DNA from 2 places in the Micromonospora sp. NPDC049204 genome. Region 2 is predicted to be linked to the other one. Evidence: predicted binding sites of a transcription regulator. Region 2 holds the regulator's gene; the other holds the start of a gene.

Region 1 (7,789 bases), on a different contig from region 2:
AACATCTCGTCGCTGACGTACGCGGGGAAGATCCGCCGGTACCGGTTTCCGAGCGGGGTGCCGTAGGTGAGCAGGGCCACCCGCTGGCGGCAGTGGTCGGGGAGTTGGAGGACCGTCACCGCCGCGAGCACGCTGCCGTGACTCTGACCGGACAGCACCACCGCGTTCCCGTCGGCGGTGAGCTGCCCGATCCGGCGGGTCAACTCCGGGACGGCCCGCTCGACGTAGCACGGCGGGGCGAGCGGGTGTGCGGCACGCGGCCAGAAGGTGGCCAGCTCCCAGAGCACCCCGACCAGCCGGATCGCGCCGGATCGGTAGGCGACCAGGCCCAGCACGGCGAGGAGCACGGCGAACAGCCCGATCAGCAGGGCGCCCAGGTCGGTCACGAAGATCACCGGACGGGCCAGCGACTCGCCGCCGAGTCGGAGGGCGAGCGCACCCGGCCCGGGACCGATCACCGAGAGCCCCGCCGCCGCGAGAGTGAGCAGCGCCAACACCACGTACGCGGTGGCCAGCAGCGGCCCGAGCCGATCCGTGAGTCGGGCGCGCATGATCGCGTCGCGGACGGCCCGGACCCGTTCCGGGGCCGCCCGGGAGGCCTCCGGATAGTCCTGCCGAACCAGTTCCTCGGCCTCTCGGCGGCGACGATCCCGGCCGATCCGGGGTCGGAGCAGGGCCGTCACCACCACCAGGAGCACGGCGAGGGAGAAGCCGAGGGTGGCCCAGCGGAAGGCAATCGGCGGCGACAGCGGAGGCGCACCAGGCGGCAGCGGCCTTGCCGGCGTCGGGCTGGAACCACGGTCCAGATACTCGGCGAGCCCGTAGGTCAAGCCCGAGTCGTAGGCGACGCCCAACCCGATCGCGACGGTTATCAGCACCGGCGCGCCCACCCCGGCCAGCCGAAAGAGGGGGCGGGGAAGGGAACGGCGCTGCACCACGACCACCAGGCCGAGCATCGCGAGCAGCACCACCTGCCCGGCGAACAGCCCGGCGGCCAGCATCCCGTACCCCGGCAACATCCCTTCGGCCTTCCACGGCGGCCGTGGCAGCAACGCGTACCCCAGGGTCAGCGCGGTGAGCGCGACGGCCACCCAGCGGATCGTCCGCGAACTCCGCTGGTCCTGCTCTCCGCCCCGCTCTATCGCCGGCCGGCAGAGCAGCACCACCGCGCCGGCGAGCAGCGCCACGACCGCGGCCAGCAGCAGCCAGCCGGGCAGGGTGGCGTCGTGCGGCGCCAGAGCCAGCAGCAGAGTCACATCGAGCGTGCCCAGCGCCACCGCGACGTGCACGGAGCGCAGGCGGCGCAGCAGCGAGCGGGTGTCCCAGAAGGCGGGCGCGTCGAGCCGGTCCGCACCCACCCCGGGCGCGTGGTCGCTGTCCTCGGGGAGTTGCCAGGTCCGGGCACCGAGCCGCCAGATCAGGACGATCGCGATGATCGGCAGTGCGGCCAGCAGCGCGAGCCGCTGCCCCGGGGGCACGTCGCCCAGCCAGGACAGTTCCCGCCGCCCCTCCAGGCACCTCGGGTAGGCCGCGCACTGCCAGGCGATCAGGTCGAGGGACACCCCGACGGTGGACAGCACGTACATCGCGGTCATCGTCGCGGCCAGCAGCCGGCACAGCGCCCGGGCGGCGTAGCCGCCGCGACCGGTGACCGGCAGCATCCACACCGCGATGTTGCTGAGCATGAACGGCAGGAGGAGGACCAGGGAGAACGTCCGGGTCGCCGTGCCGCCGGTCAGCCGGCTCCAGCGGTACGCCTCAACCGCCACCCCGTCGCGATCCGACTGGGGACCGTAGCCGGGCCGCGGCCGGTAGAAGCCGGCGTTGTCGTCTCCTGCGACCCGCTTGACGATCGGGCGGTCGAGGATCGTCTCCGGCCCCTTGTTGGCGACCCCGTGCACCCGGATCTCGGTGATCCTCACCCGCCGCCCTTTCCTGGCCGGCTTCCTGGCCGGAGGCCCGCGGTTACCCGCTGCCGGCCCGGGCAACCCCGGTGCTGTCAGTCATTGGCGCTACTGCTCGCGGGCCGGGCTCAGGCATGAGCCGCTGTCCGGCATTCGCGCTACTGCTCGCGGACCGGACTCAGGCATGATGGCGGGCATGACGGAGACCCCGCAGCCCCTGTACGACAGGCACGCCGACACCCTCAACCGTGCGCTGACCGCGATCACGGAGCGGGGCTACTGGTCCGCCTATCCCGAATCTCCCAGCCCCCGGGTGTACGGCGAGACCGCCGCCGCCGACGGCAAGGCCGCCTTCGAGGCGTACCTCGGTGGTGACTTCCCGCTCGACCAGCCGGGCACCGGCGCTCGGGTCGCCACCGAGACGAGCCCGTTCGGGGTGGAGTTGGCGGTGCGTTACCCGCACGCCGGCCCCGGCGAGCTGATCGACGCCGCCTCCGCCGCGCTGCCGGCCTGGCGCGACGCCGGCCCGCAGGCCCGCGTGGGGGTCTGCCTGGAGATCCTCGACCGGCTGCACAAGCACATCTTCGAGCTGGCCAACGCGGTGCAGTTCACCAGCGGGCAGGCGTTCGTGATGGCCTTCCAGGCCGGCGGCGCGCACGCGCTGGACCGGGCGCTGGAGGCGCTGGCGTACGCGTACGCCGAGATGACCAGGCACCCGGGCACGGCCGGCTGGGAGAAGGCCGCCGGCAAGGGCGACCCGCTGCGGATGACCAAGACGTTCCACGTGGTGCCGCGTGGGGTGGCGCTGGTGATCGGCTGCAACACCTTCCCGACCTGGAACTCGTACCCGGGGCTGTTCGCCTCGCTGGTCACCGGCAACCCGGTGCTCGTCAAGCCGCACCCGCGCGCGGTGCTGCCGCTGGCCATCACCGTGAAGTACGCCCGGGAGGTGCTGGCCGAGGCCGGGTTCGACCCGAACCTGATCATGCTGGCGGCCGAGGCGCCCGGTGAGAAGCTCGCCAGCGACCTGGCCCTGCACCGCGCCGTGAAGATCGTCGACTTCACCGGCTCCACCGAGTACGGCGACTGGCTGGAGACGCACGCCCGGCAGGCGTCGGTCTACACCGAGAAGGCCGGCCTGAACACGGTCGTCATCGACTCCACCGACGACTTCGCCGGCATGTGCCGCAACCTGGGCTTCACGCTGACCCTGTACAGCGGTCAGATGTGCACCACCTCGCAGAACATCCTCATCCCGGCCGGCGGCATCGAGACCGACCAGGGGCACAAGAGCTTCGACGAGGTGGCCGGCGGGATCGCCGCCGCCGTCGGCAAGCTCACCGCCGACCCGGCCCGGGGCGTCGAGCTGACCGGCGCCATCGTCAACGACGGGGTGCTGGAGCGGCTGGCCGAGGTCACCAAGGTGGGCGAGCCGGTGCTGGAGTCACGGGCCGTGGCCCACCCGTCGTACGCCGACGCGGTGGTGCGTACCCCGACGATCGTGAAGCTGACCCCGGACGACGCGGAGACGTACGGCCGGGAGTGGTTCGGGCCGATCTCGTTCGCCATCGCGACCGACTCCACCGCGCACAGCCTGGAGCTGCTGCGCCGCACGGTCGGCGAGAAGGGTGCGCTCACCGCGGGGGTCTACTCCACCGACGAGGCCGTGCTGGACGCCACCGAGGCGGTCGCGGTCGAGGTCGGGGTGCACCTGTCCTGCAACCTGACCGGCGGGGTCTTCGTGAACCAGTCGGCGGCGTTCTCCGACTTCCACGGCAGTGGCGCCAACGCGGCGGCCAACGCCGCGCTGACCGACGGGGCGTACGTGGCCAACCGGTTCCGGATCGTGCAGTCGCGGCGTCACGTCTGATTTTTAGTTGCGGTTGGGGTTTCCGGGGGGAGCCCACCCGCTCCAGGCGGTCAGGCTTGATCCTTCCGCGGGCGGGCTCCCCCCGGAAACCTGTTGTGGGCAGGCTGTCCTCAGGCGCTGCCGGCTTTGGGGCAGCAGCACCGGGGTTTTGCCGTGGGATGGGTTTCCGGTTTTCGGGGTTAGGCGGGGCGGCGCATTTGTAGTTCGGTCAGTGCGGGGATGGTGGGGTGGGGGACGCGTACCCCGGTGTCTTTGAAGCCCAGCCGTTGGTAGGCGCGGTAGGCGCGGTCGTTGCCGACCACCACCTCCAGCAGCAACTCCCCTCGGCCGCAGGCGCGTGACCAGGCGGCCACCCCGTCGATCAGCTCACCGAGCAGCCCGTGCCCCCGCCAGGCCGGCGTGACGTAGACCGCGTAGATCACGGTGAGCCCGGGTTCGCCCGGGGAGACCGTGCCACCGGCGTGTCCGACGAGCCGGCCACCCGGGTCGGCGATGAACTGCGCGTTGCCGGGGCCGGTCGCGGTGTACGCGACCCGGGCGGCGAACTCGGTGTGCGGCCGGGCCGCCGCGTCCGCCAGGGTCTCCAGGAAGGCCAACGGTGCGTCGGCGAGCATCTCCAGACGCAGTGCCCGCATCCGGGCGGCGTCCTCCGGCCGGACCCGGCGGATCTCCGCCCGCCGGAGGGCGGTCGCGCCCGTGTCGGTGGTCATGCCCGCATGCCTATCACAGCGTCGGTGGCCGTCACGGCCGAGCTGTGTACGGCAGTCGCCGCCCTGGATCCGGTGGCCCGAAACCCGACCGTCCAGCGCAATCGGAGCGCCCCAGAGCATGCCCGATTTGTGGCCGTGCGCGGCGCTGACTCCTCGTGTAGCGTGCGATTTCGGTCACCTTTTTCAATGGTCGCCATCGATCGCTGAGGTGGTGGCCGGTCGGCGTCCGGCCGTGCCGTGCGCCAGGTCAGGCAACACCGCGCATAGTGAGGGAAGTGCACCGTGGCACAGGGCTCCGTGAAGTGGTTCAACGCCGAAAAGGGCTATGGCTTCATTGCCGTCGACGGCGGTCAGGACGTCTTCGTTCACTTCTCCGCGATCGAGATGGACGGCTACAAGGCGCTGGACGACGGCCAGCGGGTGGAGTTCGAGATCGCCCAGGGCCAGAAGGGCCCGCAGGCCGAACACGTACGCGTCATCGCCTGAGTTTCCCTCCTCGATCGGCCCCGCGCGTCGGGGCCGCGACGCGGGCGCACCGCGGTCGGGGCGGTGGCGGTGATCGGGGTCACCGCCGTACCTGCCTGCCGGCCCACCTTGCCCAGTTGATCGGTCTGCTGGTGACGTACGTGGAGCGGCGCGCCCATGAGGCGCCGGTGAACACTGCCGGACTGGCCGCGGAACTCGGCTGAGCGGCCCCATCGTGCTTGCACTCGCCAGGGGAGAGTGCTAAACAAGTCATTGGCACTCGCATACCGCGAGTGCCAGCGGTCGGGACGGTGGGGCCAGGTTGCACCGGCGTGGAGACGCCGGGGCGACACATGGCCGGTCGTCGCGGGCTATCCGGCCCGGCCGAAGGACGTCGTCGTCGCCAGGTGGCGACGTCCCAAGGTGCGTACACCAGGCGGCCCATCCGGGGCACACAACTCGGGTGGCCCGTGAGTGTCCAGGAGGACAACGCCGTATGGCCAAGATGATCGCTTTCGACGAAGAGGCGCGCCGCGGCCTCGAGCGGGGCATGAACCAGCTCGCCGACGCCGTAAAGGTGACCCTCGGCCCGAAGGGCCGCAACGTCGTGCTCGAGAAGAAGTGGGGTGCCCCCACCATCACCAACGATGGTGTGAGCATCGCCAAGGAGATCGAGCTCGAGGACCCGTACGAGAAGATCGGCGCTGAGCTGGTCAAGGAGGTCGCCAAGAAGACCGACGACGTTGCCGGTGACGGCACGACGACGGCGACCGTCCTGGCCCAGGCCCTGGTTCGCGAGGGCCTGCGCAACGTGGCCGCTGGCGCCAACCCGATGGCCCTGAAGCGGGGCATCGAGGCCGCCGTCGCGAGCGTCTCGGAGGAGCTGTCCAAGCTCGCCAAGGACGTCGAGACCAAGGAGCAGATCGCCTCCACCGCCTCCATCTCCGCTGGCGACAGCACCGTCGGCGAGATCATCGCCGAGGCGATGGACAAGGTCGGCAAGGAAGGCGTCATCACCGTCGAGGAGAGCAACACCTTCGGGCTGGAGCTGGAGCTCACCGAGGGTATGCGCTTCGACAAGGGCTACATCTCGGCCTACTTCATGACCGACCCGGAGCGTATGGAGGCCGTCTTCGACGACCCGTACATCCTGATCGCCAACAGCAAGATCTCGTCGGTGAAGGACCTGCTCCCGATCCTGGAGAAGGTCATGCAGTCGGGCAAGCCGCTGCTGATCATCGCCGAGGACCTGGAGGGCGAGGCCCTCGCCACCCTGGTGGTCAACAAGGTCCGTGGCACCTTCAAGTCGGTCGCCGTCAAGGCGCCGGGCTTCGGTGACCGCCGCAAGGCCATGCTGACCGACATCGCCATCCTCGCCGGTGGCCAGGTCATCAGCGAGGAGGTCGGCCTCAAGCTCGACGCCGCCAGCCTCGACATGCTGGGCCGCGCCCGCAAGGTCGTGGTGACCAAGGACGAGACCACCATCGTCGACGGTGCCGGTGACGCCGAGCAGATCCAGGGCCGGGTCAACCAGATCCGGGCCGAGATCGACAAGAGCGACTCCGACTACGACCGGGAGAAGCTGCAGGAGCGGCTGGCCAAGCTGGCCGGCGGCGTTGCGGTCATCAAGGTCGGCGCGGCCACCGAGGTCGAGCTCAAGGAGCGCAAGCACCGCATCGAGGACGCCGTTCGCAACGCGAAGGCCGCCGTCGAGGAGGGCATCGTCCCGGGTGGTGGCGTCGCGCTGGTGCAGGCCGGCAAGACCGCCTTCGACAAGCTCGACCTGGTCGGCGACGAGGCCACCGGTGCGAACATCGTCAAGGTGGCGCTGGACGCCCCGCTGCGGCAGATCGCCGTCAACGCCGGCCTTGAGGGCGGCGTCGTGGTGGAGAAGGTCCGTAACCTCGAAGCGGGTCACGGCCTCAACGCCGCCAACGGCGAGTACGTCGACCTGCTGGCCGCGGGCATCATCGACCCGGCCAAGGTGACGCGCTCGGCGCTGCAGAACGCCGCGTCCATCGCGGCGCTCTTCCTCACCACCGAGGCCGTTGTCGCGGACAAGCCGGAGAAGACCCCGGCTGCCCCGGCTGGCCCGGGTGGCGGGGACATGGACTTCTGAGTCCAGTTCCGACACCGAACGGGGCGGGCCGCTGACGCGGTCCGCCCCGTTCGTCGTCAGGTCGGCAGTGGGCGCTGGTTGCGCCGCTTCTGTGCCCGGTTGTACGGCGGAAGCAGTTTGATCGGCGCGTCCACCATCTCCCGTGGCTCCTCGACGACCGCCGACTCGCCGTCGGTGGTCATCTCGGCCAGTTGCTCGGCGTCGCCGTAGTCGAGCCGGTCGAACGGCACGTGACCGGGGAGTTCGCCTACCGGTTTCCAGGTGATCGGCGGGCCGTCCTCGGTCTGGTCGTCATCCGTGGTCATGGCTGCCTCCTCTACCAAAACGGTAGGGGGCGTCGATGGCCGACGCGGGCGAATGAGGCAATGCCCCTTTTGCCCCGGTTACGCCACCGGCAGGGTTCGCCGGTACAGGAAGAAGACCCGTTCGATCCGGGCACCCGCGCTGCCCGAGTAGAACGGCACCGGCCCCACCCAGCCGATCTCCGCCCGGGTCAGCCCCGCCGCCTGCTGATCCCGCAGGCACCGCCGCAGCAGCACCCCGCCGATGCCCGACCCCTCGGCTGCCGGCGCGGTGCCCATCGGCCCGAACCAGCTCGGCCGGGACGACCCGTACGCGGCGAAGCCGAGCACCTCGCCGTCCCGCTCCGCCAGGTGACAGCCGGCGTCGTCGCGCCCCACCGACCCGACCAGCTCACCGTCCCACGTACCGCCGAAGGTGG
Region 2 (7,789 bases):
CCCGACCGTCGGCGAGCAGCAGTTCCTCGCCGACCCGCAGCCGCTGCACGGTGGCGGCGTGGTGCCCCTCCGGGCCGTCCAGGGTCAACGCGTCACCGGTGGGCAGCGCCTCGACCAGGAACAGCGGCGCGGACACCTCAGGCGTGCCCGTTGAACGCGTCGCGCATCCGCGAGAAGAAGCCGCCCTGCTTGGATAACTCGGCGACCTCCTCACCACGGGTCTTGGCGAAGTCGCGCAGCATCTTCTCCTGGTCGGGGTCGAGCTTGGTCGGGGTTCGCACGTCGAGGTGCACGTAGAGGTCGCCTCGGCCGGTGCCGCGCAGATGTGGCACGCCCCGGGCGCGCAGTCGCAGCGTGCTGGCCGGTTGGGTGCCGGCCTTGACGTCGACCGTCTCCTCGCTGTCCAGCGTCTTGATGGTCAGGCGGGTGCCGAGCGCCGCAGCGGTCATCGGCACGGTGACCCGGCAGTGCAGGTCGTCGCCCTTGCGGGAGTAGACGTCGTGCGGACGCTCGTGGATCTCCACGTAGAGGTCACCGGCGGTGCCGCCGCCCGGGCCGACCTCGCCCTGCTGGGCCAGCCGGATCCGCATGCCGTCCTCGACACCGGCCGGGATCTTGACGGTCAGCGAACGACGGGTGCGCACCCGGCCGTCGCCGGCGCAGGTGGGGCAGGGGTGCGGGATGGTGGTGCCGTAGCCCTGGCACACCGTGCACGGCCGGGCGGAGACCACCTGGCCGAGGAAGGTGCGCTGCACCGACTGCACCTCACCCCGGCCGGCGCACGCCTCACAGGTCGCCAGGTGGGTGCCGGCGGCCGTGCCGGCGCCGGAGCAGGTGGTGCAGAGCACAGCGGTGTCGACGGTGATCGGGGCCTCGACGCCGAACGCCGTCTCGTGCAGGTCCAGTTCGAGGCGCAGGATCGCGTCGGCACCCGGGCGGGTCCGGGGACGGGGACCGCGCGCCCCACCGGCCGCGCCACCGAAGAACGCGTCCATGATGTCCTGGAAACCGACGAACGGACCGGCACCACCGGGGCCACCCGGGCCGCCGGCGCCACCGCCGCCCGGGGCGAGCGGGTCGCCACCCAGGTCGACGATCTGCCGCTTCCGGTCGTCCGAGAGGACCTCGTACGCGGCGTTGATGTCCTTGAACTTCTCCTGAGCCTCCGGGTCCGGATTGACGTCCGGGTGGAACTGGCGCGCCAACTTGCGGTAGGCGCGCTTGATCTCGTCATCGGAGGCTTCCCGGCTCACACCGAGAATGCCGTAGTAGTCCCTGGCCACTGCGTTCCGTGTCCTCATGTTCGTCTCGCGTTGTGCCGGTCGGCGGCCGCAGCCGGCCGCATCGGCCCTGACCAATCAGTTCTGGGCCAGCAACTCGCCCACGTAGCGTGCCACGGCGCGCACCGTGGCGATATTGCCGGGGTAGTCCATCCGGGTGGGACCCAGCACCCCGAGGCCGCCGACGATCGTGGCGCCCGGGCCGTACCCGGTGCTGACCACCGAGGCGGCCCGCAGGTTGTCGAACTCGTTCTCGTCACCGATCAGCACCCGGGTCGTGCTCGGCTCGGTCTCACCGATGAGCTTGAGGAGCACGACCTCCTCCTCCAGCGCCTCCAGGATCGGCCGTAGCGAACCCTGGAAGTCGAGCAGGCCGCCGCGGGTGAGGTTGGCGGTGCCGGCCAGCGCGATGCGTTCCTCGTGCCGCTCGACAAGCGTCTCCAGGAGCACCGTGGAGAGCGTGGTCATCGCCGGACGCAGCTCGGACGGCGCCTCCTCGACGAGCGCCTGCACCAACGGTGGCGTGTCGGACAGCCGCGCGCCGGCGAGCTTCTCGTTGACCAGCCGGCGCAGATCGGTGACGTTGTCGGCGGGCACCGGCCCGGGCAACTCCACCAGCCGCTGCTCCACGCGCCCGGTGTCGGCGATCATGACGAGCATCAGCCGGGTGGTGGAGATCGGCACCAGCTCCAGGTGCCGAACCGAGGAGCGGGCCAGGCTCGGATACTGCACGACGGCCACCTGCCGGGTCAGCTGGGCGAGCAGCCGGACTGTGCGGTGCACCACGTCGTCGAGGTCGACCGCGCCGACCAGGAAGCGCTCGATCGCCCGACGTTCCGCCGGGCTGAGCGGCTTGACCCGGGACAACCGGTCGACGAAGAGTCGATAGCCGCGGTCGGTGGGCACCCGGCCGGCACTTGTGTGCGGCTGCCGGATGTAGCCCTCCTCCTCCAGCACGGCCATGTCGTTGCGGACCGTGGCCGGGGAGACCCCGAGTTGGTGCCGCTCGACCAGCGCCTTGCTGCCGACGGGCTCCTGGGTGGAGACGTAGTCCTCGACGATCGCGCGGAGCACAGCGAGTTTCCGGTCGTCGAGACCCATCCTCCGCACCTCCTGTCGCACGTCGGCCGCCGGCGCCGTGGCCCCGGTCGGGCCGCCCTGGCACTCGACTGTAACGAGTGCCAGTCTACGTCGGCGTACCCGCCAGCGCGATGATCAACGGCCGCCCACTGGTGCGGCGTTGCCACGGACCCCTACCGTGACACCCATGACTGAACCTCCTCGCCCTCCCGGCGCGGGTGACCCCGGCAACTACCCGCCGGAGCCGACCTCTCCCAGCTCGTACCCGTCGGCTGAGCCACCCACCGCACCACTGTCCGGGGCGCCTGGCCCGGGCGGCTATCCCCCGGCCGGTGGCTATCCGCCGCCCACCGGTGACCAACCGTCGTCGGGCGGCTACCCCCCGGCTGGTGGCTACCCGCCGCCCGGAGGCTATCCGCCGGCCGGCGGTTACCCGCCGCCCGGTGGCGGATATCCGACCGGCGGCGCCTACGGCGGCCCCGGTGGCGGTTTCGCCAGCAACGAGGACAAGACCTGGGCGCTCGTCGCGCACTTCGGCGGTGCCGCCGGGATGATCCTCAGCGGCGGGGTGCTGGGCTGGATCGCGCCGCTGGTGGCGCTGCTGGCCCGGGGAAACCAGTCCCCGACGGTGCGGTCGCACGCCGCGGCGGCGCTGAACTTCCAGCTCATCTGGTCGGTCGTCGGCCTGGTCGGCTGGGTGCTGTCCTGCATCCTGATCGGCTTCATCGGGGTCGGGGCGGCCATCATTCTCGGCGCTGTGTTCGGCATCATCGCCGGCATCAAGGCCAACGAGGGCCAGCTCTACCGCTACCCGCTCTCGGCCAGCTTCATCAAGTGACCCGCTCCGGCCGCTCCCCCGGCCGGTCGGTGCCCCGCTGCCCCGGTCCGGGGCGGCGGGGCTGGCTCAGGGCAGCAGGTCGCGCACGACCGCGTCGGCGAGCAGCCGCCCGCGCAGGGTGAGCACCGCCCGACCGGCCTTGTACTCGTCGGCGGCCAGCAGGCCGCCGGCCAGCGCCCGCTCGGCGCCGGCCCGCCCGGTGGCGTCGAGCACCGCCAGCGGCAGGCCGCTGGCGAGCCGCAGCCGGAGCATCACGTCCTCCATGTGCGCCTCGTCGGCCGTGAGCACCTCCCGGGCCAGGCCGGGAGACGTGCCCGCAGCCAGCCGCTGGGCGTACGCCGTGGGGTGTTTGACGTTCCACCAGCGCACCCCGCCGACGTGGCTGTGCGCCCCCGGCCCCAGCCCCCACCAGTCCGCGCCGGTCCAGTAGAGCAGGTTGTGCCGGCACCGGGCGTCGTCGGTGCGCGCCCAGTTGGAGACCTCGTACCAGGAGAGCCCGGCCGCGTCGAGCGCGGCCTCCGCGGCCAGGTAGCGGTCCGCGGCCACGTCGTCACTGGGGTACGCCAGCTCGCCGCGCCGCATCCGGGCCGCGAGCCGGGTGCCGTCCTCGACGATCAGGGCGTACGCGCTGACGTGGTCCACTCCGGCGGCCACGACCTGCTCCAGTGAGGCGGCGAAGTCCTCGGGCCGCTCCCCCGGGGTCCCGTAGATCAGGTCCAGGTTGACGTGCTCGAATCCGGCGTCGCGGGCCTCCAGGGCGGCGGCGGTGGCGCGGCCGGCGCTGTGTCTGCGGTCCAGGATCGCCAGCACCCCCGGGGAGGCGGACTGCATGCCCAGCGAGATCCGGGTGTAGCCGGCGGACCGCAGCAGCTTCAACGATTCCGGGGTCACCGACTCCGGGTTGGCCTCGGTGGTCACCTCGACGTCGGCGGCCAGCCCCCAGGTGCGGTCGATGCCGTCGAGGATGCGGGCCAGGTCGTCGGCGGGGAGCAGGGTGGGTGTGCCGCCGCCCACGAAGACGGTGTCGACCCGGGGCGGCGGGTTGTCGCCGAGCACCCGGGCGGCGAGCGCCAGCTCGGCCAGGACGGTGTCGGCGTACCCCTCGCGGCTGGCACCGCCACCCAGCTCGGACGCCGTGTAGGTGTTGAAGTCGCAGTAGCCGCAGCGGCTGGCGCAGAACGGCACGTGCACGTAGACGCCGAAGCCGCGCGCGCCGACCGCCGTGGTGGCGGTGGCGGGCAGCGATCCGTCGACGGGGACGGTCTCACCATCTGGAAGGACGCCGGGCATGGCCACTAGTGTGCCCGGCATGACCTCTCCCGACGTCCTCGTGCGGGTCGCCACGGCCCGTGGGGTGACCACCCTCACCCTGGACAGCCCGCGCAACCGCAACGCGCTGTCCACCGCCCTGATGACCCAGTTGCTGGCCGGGCTGGGCGACGCGGTCGCCGACGAGACGGTCCGGGTGATCGTGCTGGACCACACCGGCCCGGTCTTCTGCTCGGGCGCGGATCTGAAGGAGACCGCCGCGGCGTACGCCAGTGGGACGGTGCCCGCCGGGATGCTGGGCGACGTGCTCGCGGCGCTCTGGGAGTGCCCGAAGCCGGTGCTGGCCCGGGTGGGCGGGCCGGCGCGAGCCGGTGGGCTGGGCCTGATCGCCGCCGCCGACCTGGCGGTCTGCGCCGACGAGGCGACGTTCGCGTTCACCGAGGTGCGGATCGGGGTGATCCCGGCGGTGATCTCGGCGACCGTACTGCCTCGGCTGCAGGCCCGGGCCGCCGCCGAGCTGTATCTGACCGGAGACACCTTTGACGGCCGGCGGGCCGCCGAGATCGGACTGGTCACGGCCAGCGTGCCGGCGGACGGCCTGGACGACGCGGTGCGGCGGTACTGCGACTCGCTGGTGCGTGGCGCACCGGGCGCGTTGGCCGGCGCGAAGGAGCTGCTGCGCCGGCCGAGCACCGCCGAGCTGCGTGGCGAGCTGGCCCGGCTGTCCGCCCTGTCGACCGGGTACTTCCTGTCCGACGAGGGACGCGAAGGGGTCACGGCCTTCCGGGAGAAGAGATTGGCTCGATGGGTGGCCGCTCTGGACGAGGGCTCCGGCGAGCACGCCGGGTAGGCATGGTTGTCCGCGCGCCCTTTGCTCTGCTTCAACCGGCGCACCACTTACGGCGTCTGAGTGTTGCGTCCGTTGGAGCAGAGCAAAGGGCTCGTCCGGTGGGGTCACCAGGCGGTCGCGCCGCCGTCGACCGGGTAGTTCGCCCCGGTGATGTAAGACGCCCGGTCGGAGGCCAGGAACACCACGAGTTCGGCGACCTCCTCGGGTTGGGCGAACCGCTTGAGCAGCGTCTTGCCGGTGATCGCGTCTCGCGCCGCCTGGTTGTCACCCAGGTCGCGTTCACTCGCCGGGCTGATGATCGGCCCGGGGCTGACCGCCACCGCGCGGATCCCGTGCGGCGCGCCTTCGAGCGCGAGCTGTCGGGTCAGGCCGATGACGCCGGCGTTGGCGGCGGTGTGACCCACCATCGGGGGGACGTGACCGGCGATCAGGCCGGCCATGGAGGCGGCGTTGATGATGACGCCGCCGCCCCGCTGGACCAGGTGCGGCCAGGCGAACTTCGACACGAAGTACGGAATGTCCAGTTCGCCGGTGATGGTGTACCGCCAGTCCTCGACGGAGAAGTCCGGCATCGGGCCGAAGCGGAGCGCGGCCGCGTTGTTGTAGACCACGTCCAGCCCGCCGTAGACCGCGGCGGCCTCCTCGACGAACGTTCGCACCTGTTCCGGGTCGCTGAGGTCGACCGGCGCGATGCCGGTCATCTCACCGCCGGCGGCGCGGACGAGTTCGACCGTCTCGTCGTTGCCGGCGACCTGGATGTCGGCTCCGACGACCTTCGCGCCTTCCCGCGCGAAGATCTGCGCGGAGACGCGTCCCAGACCGCCGCCGGTGCCGGTGACGAGCACAGCCTTGCCGTCGAGCGTTCCCATGGAACTCCTCCTTGCTCCGTGACCCGGCTCGGTCGCATCGCGTACCACCGGACGGGCCAGCGATTGACATGTCAACCGTAGTAACTCCTTGACCGGTCAACCACTTCCCTGCCCGGTCGAGGCGGTGACGCGCGCGACAAGCCGGCGGCCGAGACGCCGGGTGCCCGCCACCTGGCCAGCGACAACCGGCACCACACGCTTGGATTGTCGTTGAGTCAGGGTGGGCGGGAGAGCCATCCGGGCAGGTGAGACCGCGCCCGCAGCGGGAATGTGCTCGATCGGAACGCGTCGGTGGAGCCGACCCCGAACCGGGACGGAGCCGCCGAGCCGGCCTCGAACCCGCTCGGACGGTCCGTTCGGCGCGACGGGGACGTACGCTTGGCAGACTTGTCGATCTGGGGGTGTGGGTGCGAACTCGGGCAGCCGTTGCGGGTGGAGTGGTCCTCATCCTCGTCGCCGTGATCGCGATCTGGCTCGTCGTACGGCAGGTCGGGGGCGGTCTGCAGCTGCCGCTGTCGGCACGCAAGTGCACCGTGCAGGCCGACGGCCGGGTCGCCCTGGACGCCGACCAGATGGCCAACGCGGCCACCATCGCGGCGATCGGCGCCCAGCGCGGCATGCCCGAGCGGGCCGTCGTGGTCGCGCTGGCCACGGCGTACCAGGAGTCCGGGCTGCGCAACCTCGCCGACGGCGACCGCGACTCGGTCGGCCTCTTCCAGCAGCGACCGAGCCAGGGCTGGGGCACCCCGGCGCAGATCCGCGACCCGCGCTACGCGGCCAACCGGTTCTACGCGGCGCTCAAGAAGGTCCGCGGCTGGGAGAAGATGCGGGTCACCGACGCCGCCCAGCGGGTGCAGCGCTCGGCCTTCCCGGAGGCCTACCAGAAGTGGGCCGACGACTCCGAGGTGCTCAGCCGCGCACTGATGGGCGACGCCACCGGCGCGGTCGCCTGCACGGTGGGGCGTACCCCGGTGATGCACGGGGCGGCGGCGGCCACCCAGCTCACCCGCAACCTCGTACTGGACTGGGGGTTGAAGGGTCTCGACCCGAACGACCCGACCGGCCTGACGGTGACTCCGGGTGATCAGCGCGATGGCTGGCGGTACGCGCACTGGCTGGTCTCGCACGCCCAGGACCACGGGGTGAAGCGGGTCCGCTTCGGCGACCTGGAGTGGACCGCCCGGGGCGGCACCTGGGGTCGGGTGGACGGACAGCAGAACTCCGCCGGCCGGGTGGTGGCCGAGGTGTTCGACGAGGGCTGACCGGCCCCGGATCTCTTAACCGGCAGTCACCGCACAATCGGACAAAGAGCCACAAGAACGTCTCTCGATCACAAAGATCTCACTGTGCGCAGCCCTCCCGCTGCGGGGGGTTCCGGCTGGGTCCCCCACACGCAACACGCCCTCCCCGAGGCCTTGGCCACCGCGTTACGATCGGCGGCCTGTGCCAGAAAAGGTTTCACCTCATGGGGAGGGGTACGACGCGGTGTTCGATTACGGCGACCGGACCGGTTACGAACCGATCAGCGACACTGACCGCAAGGAGTTCCACGAGCAGGGCTTCCTCCTGCTGCGCAACGTCCTGACGGAGGACCACCGGGCGG

What was found. The regulator HrcA, encoded in region 2, represses chaperone genes, less so after heat shock. The targets are predictions, from matches to a motif close to GGTTNGCACNCTCNNNNNGAGNGTGCNAACC.
Region 1: the regulator HrcA is predicted to act here: its motif matches at 5,186-5,216, upstream of groL (chaperonin GroEL).

The regions. Positions count from the first base shown of each region.
Region 1 is NZ_JBEZDC010000018.1:4,359-12,147, forward strand. It holds gene AB0A90_RS27900 (hypothetical protein) at 1-1,922, opposite strand, end outside; gene paaN (phenylacetic acid degradation protein PaaN) at 2,101-3,774, shown strand; gene AB0A90_RS27910 (GNAT family N-acetyltransferase) at 3,954-4,484, opposite strand; gene AB0A90_RS27915 (cold-shock protein) at 4,767-4,970, shown strand; gene groL (chaperonin GroEL) at 5,446-7,068, shown strand; gene AB0A90_RS27925 (hypothetical protein) at 7,125-7,373, opposite strand; gene AB0A90_RS27930 (GNAT family N-acetyltransferase) at 7,452-7,789, opposite strand, start outside.
Region 2 is NZ_JBEZDC010000004.1:106,753-114,541, reverse strand. It holds gene AB0A90_RS09635 (16S rRNA (uracil(1498)-N(3))-methyltransferase) at 1-136, opposite strand, end outside; gene dnaJ (molecular chaperone DnaJ) at 138-1,283, opposite strand; gene hrcA (heat-inducible transcriptional repressor HrcA) at 1,359-2,381, opposite strand; gene AB0A90_RS09620 (DUF4870 domain-containing protein) at 2,548-3,198, shown strand; gene hemW (radical SAM family heme chaperone HemW) at 3,265-4,488, opposite strand; gene AB0A90_RS09610 (enoyl-CoA hydratase-related protein) at 4,508-5,317, shown strand; gene AB0A90_RS09605 (SDR family NAD(P)-dependent oxidoreductase) at 5,422-6,186, opposite strand; gene AB0A90_RS09600 (hypothetical protein) at 6,588-7,448, shown strand; gene AB0A90_RS09595 (phytanoyl-CoA dioxygenase family protein) at 7,672-7,789, shown strand, end outside.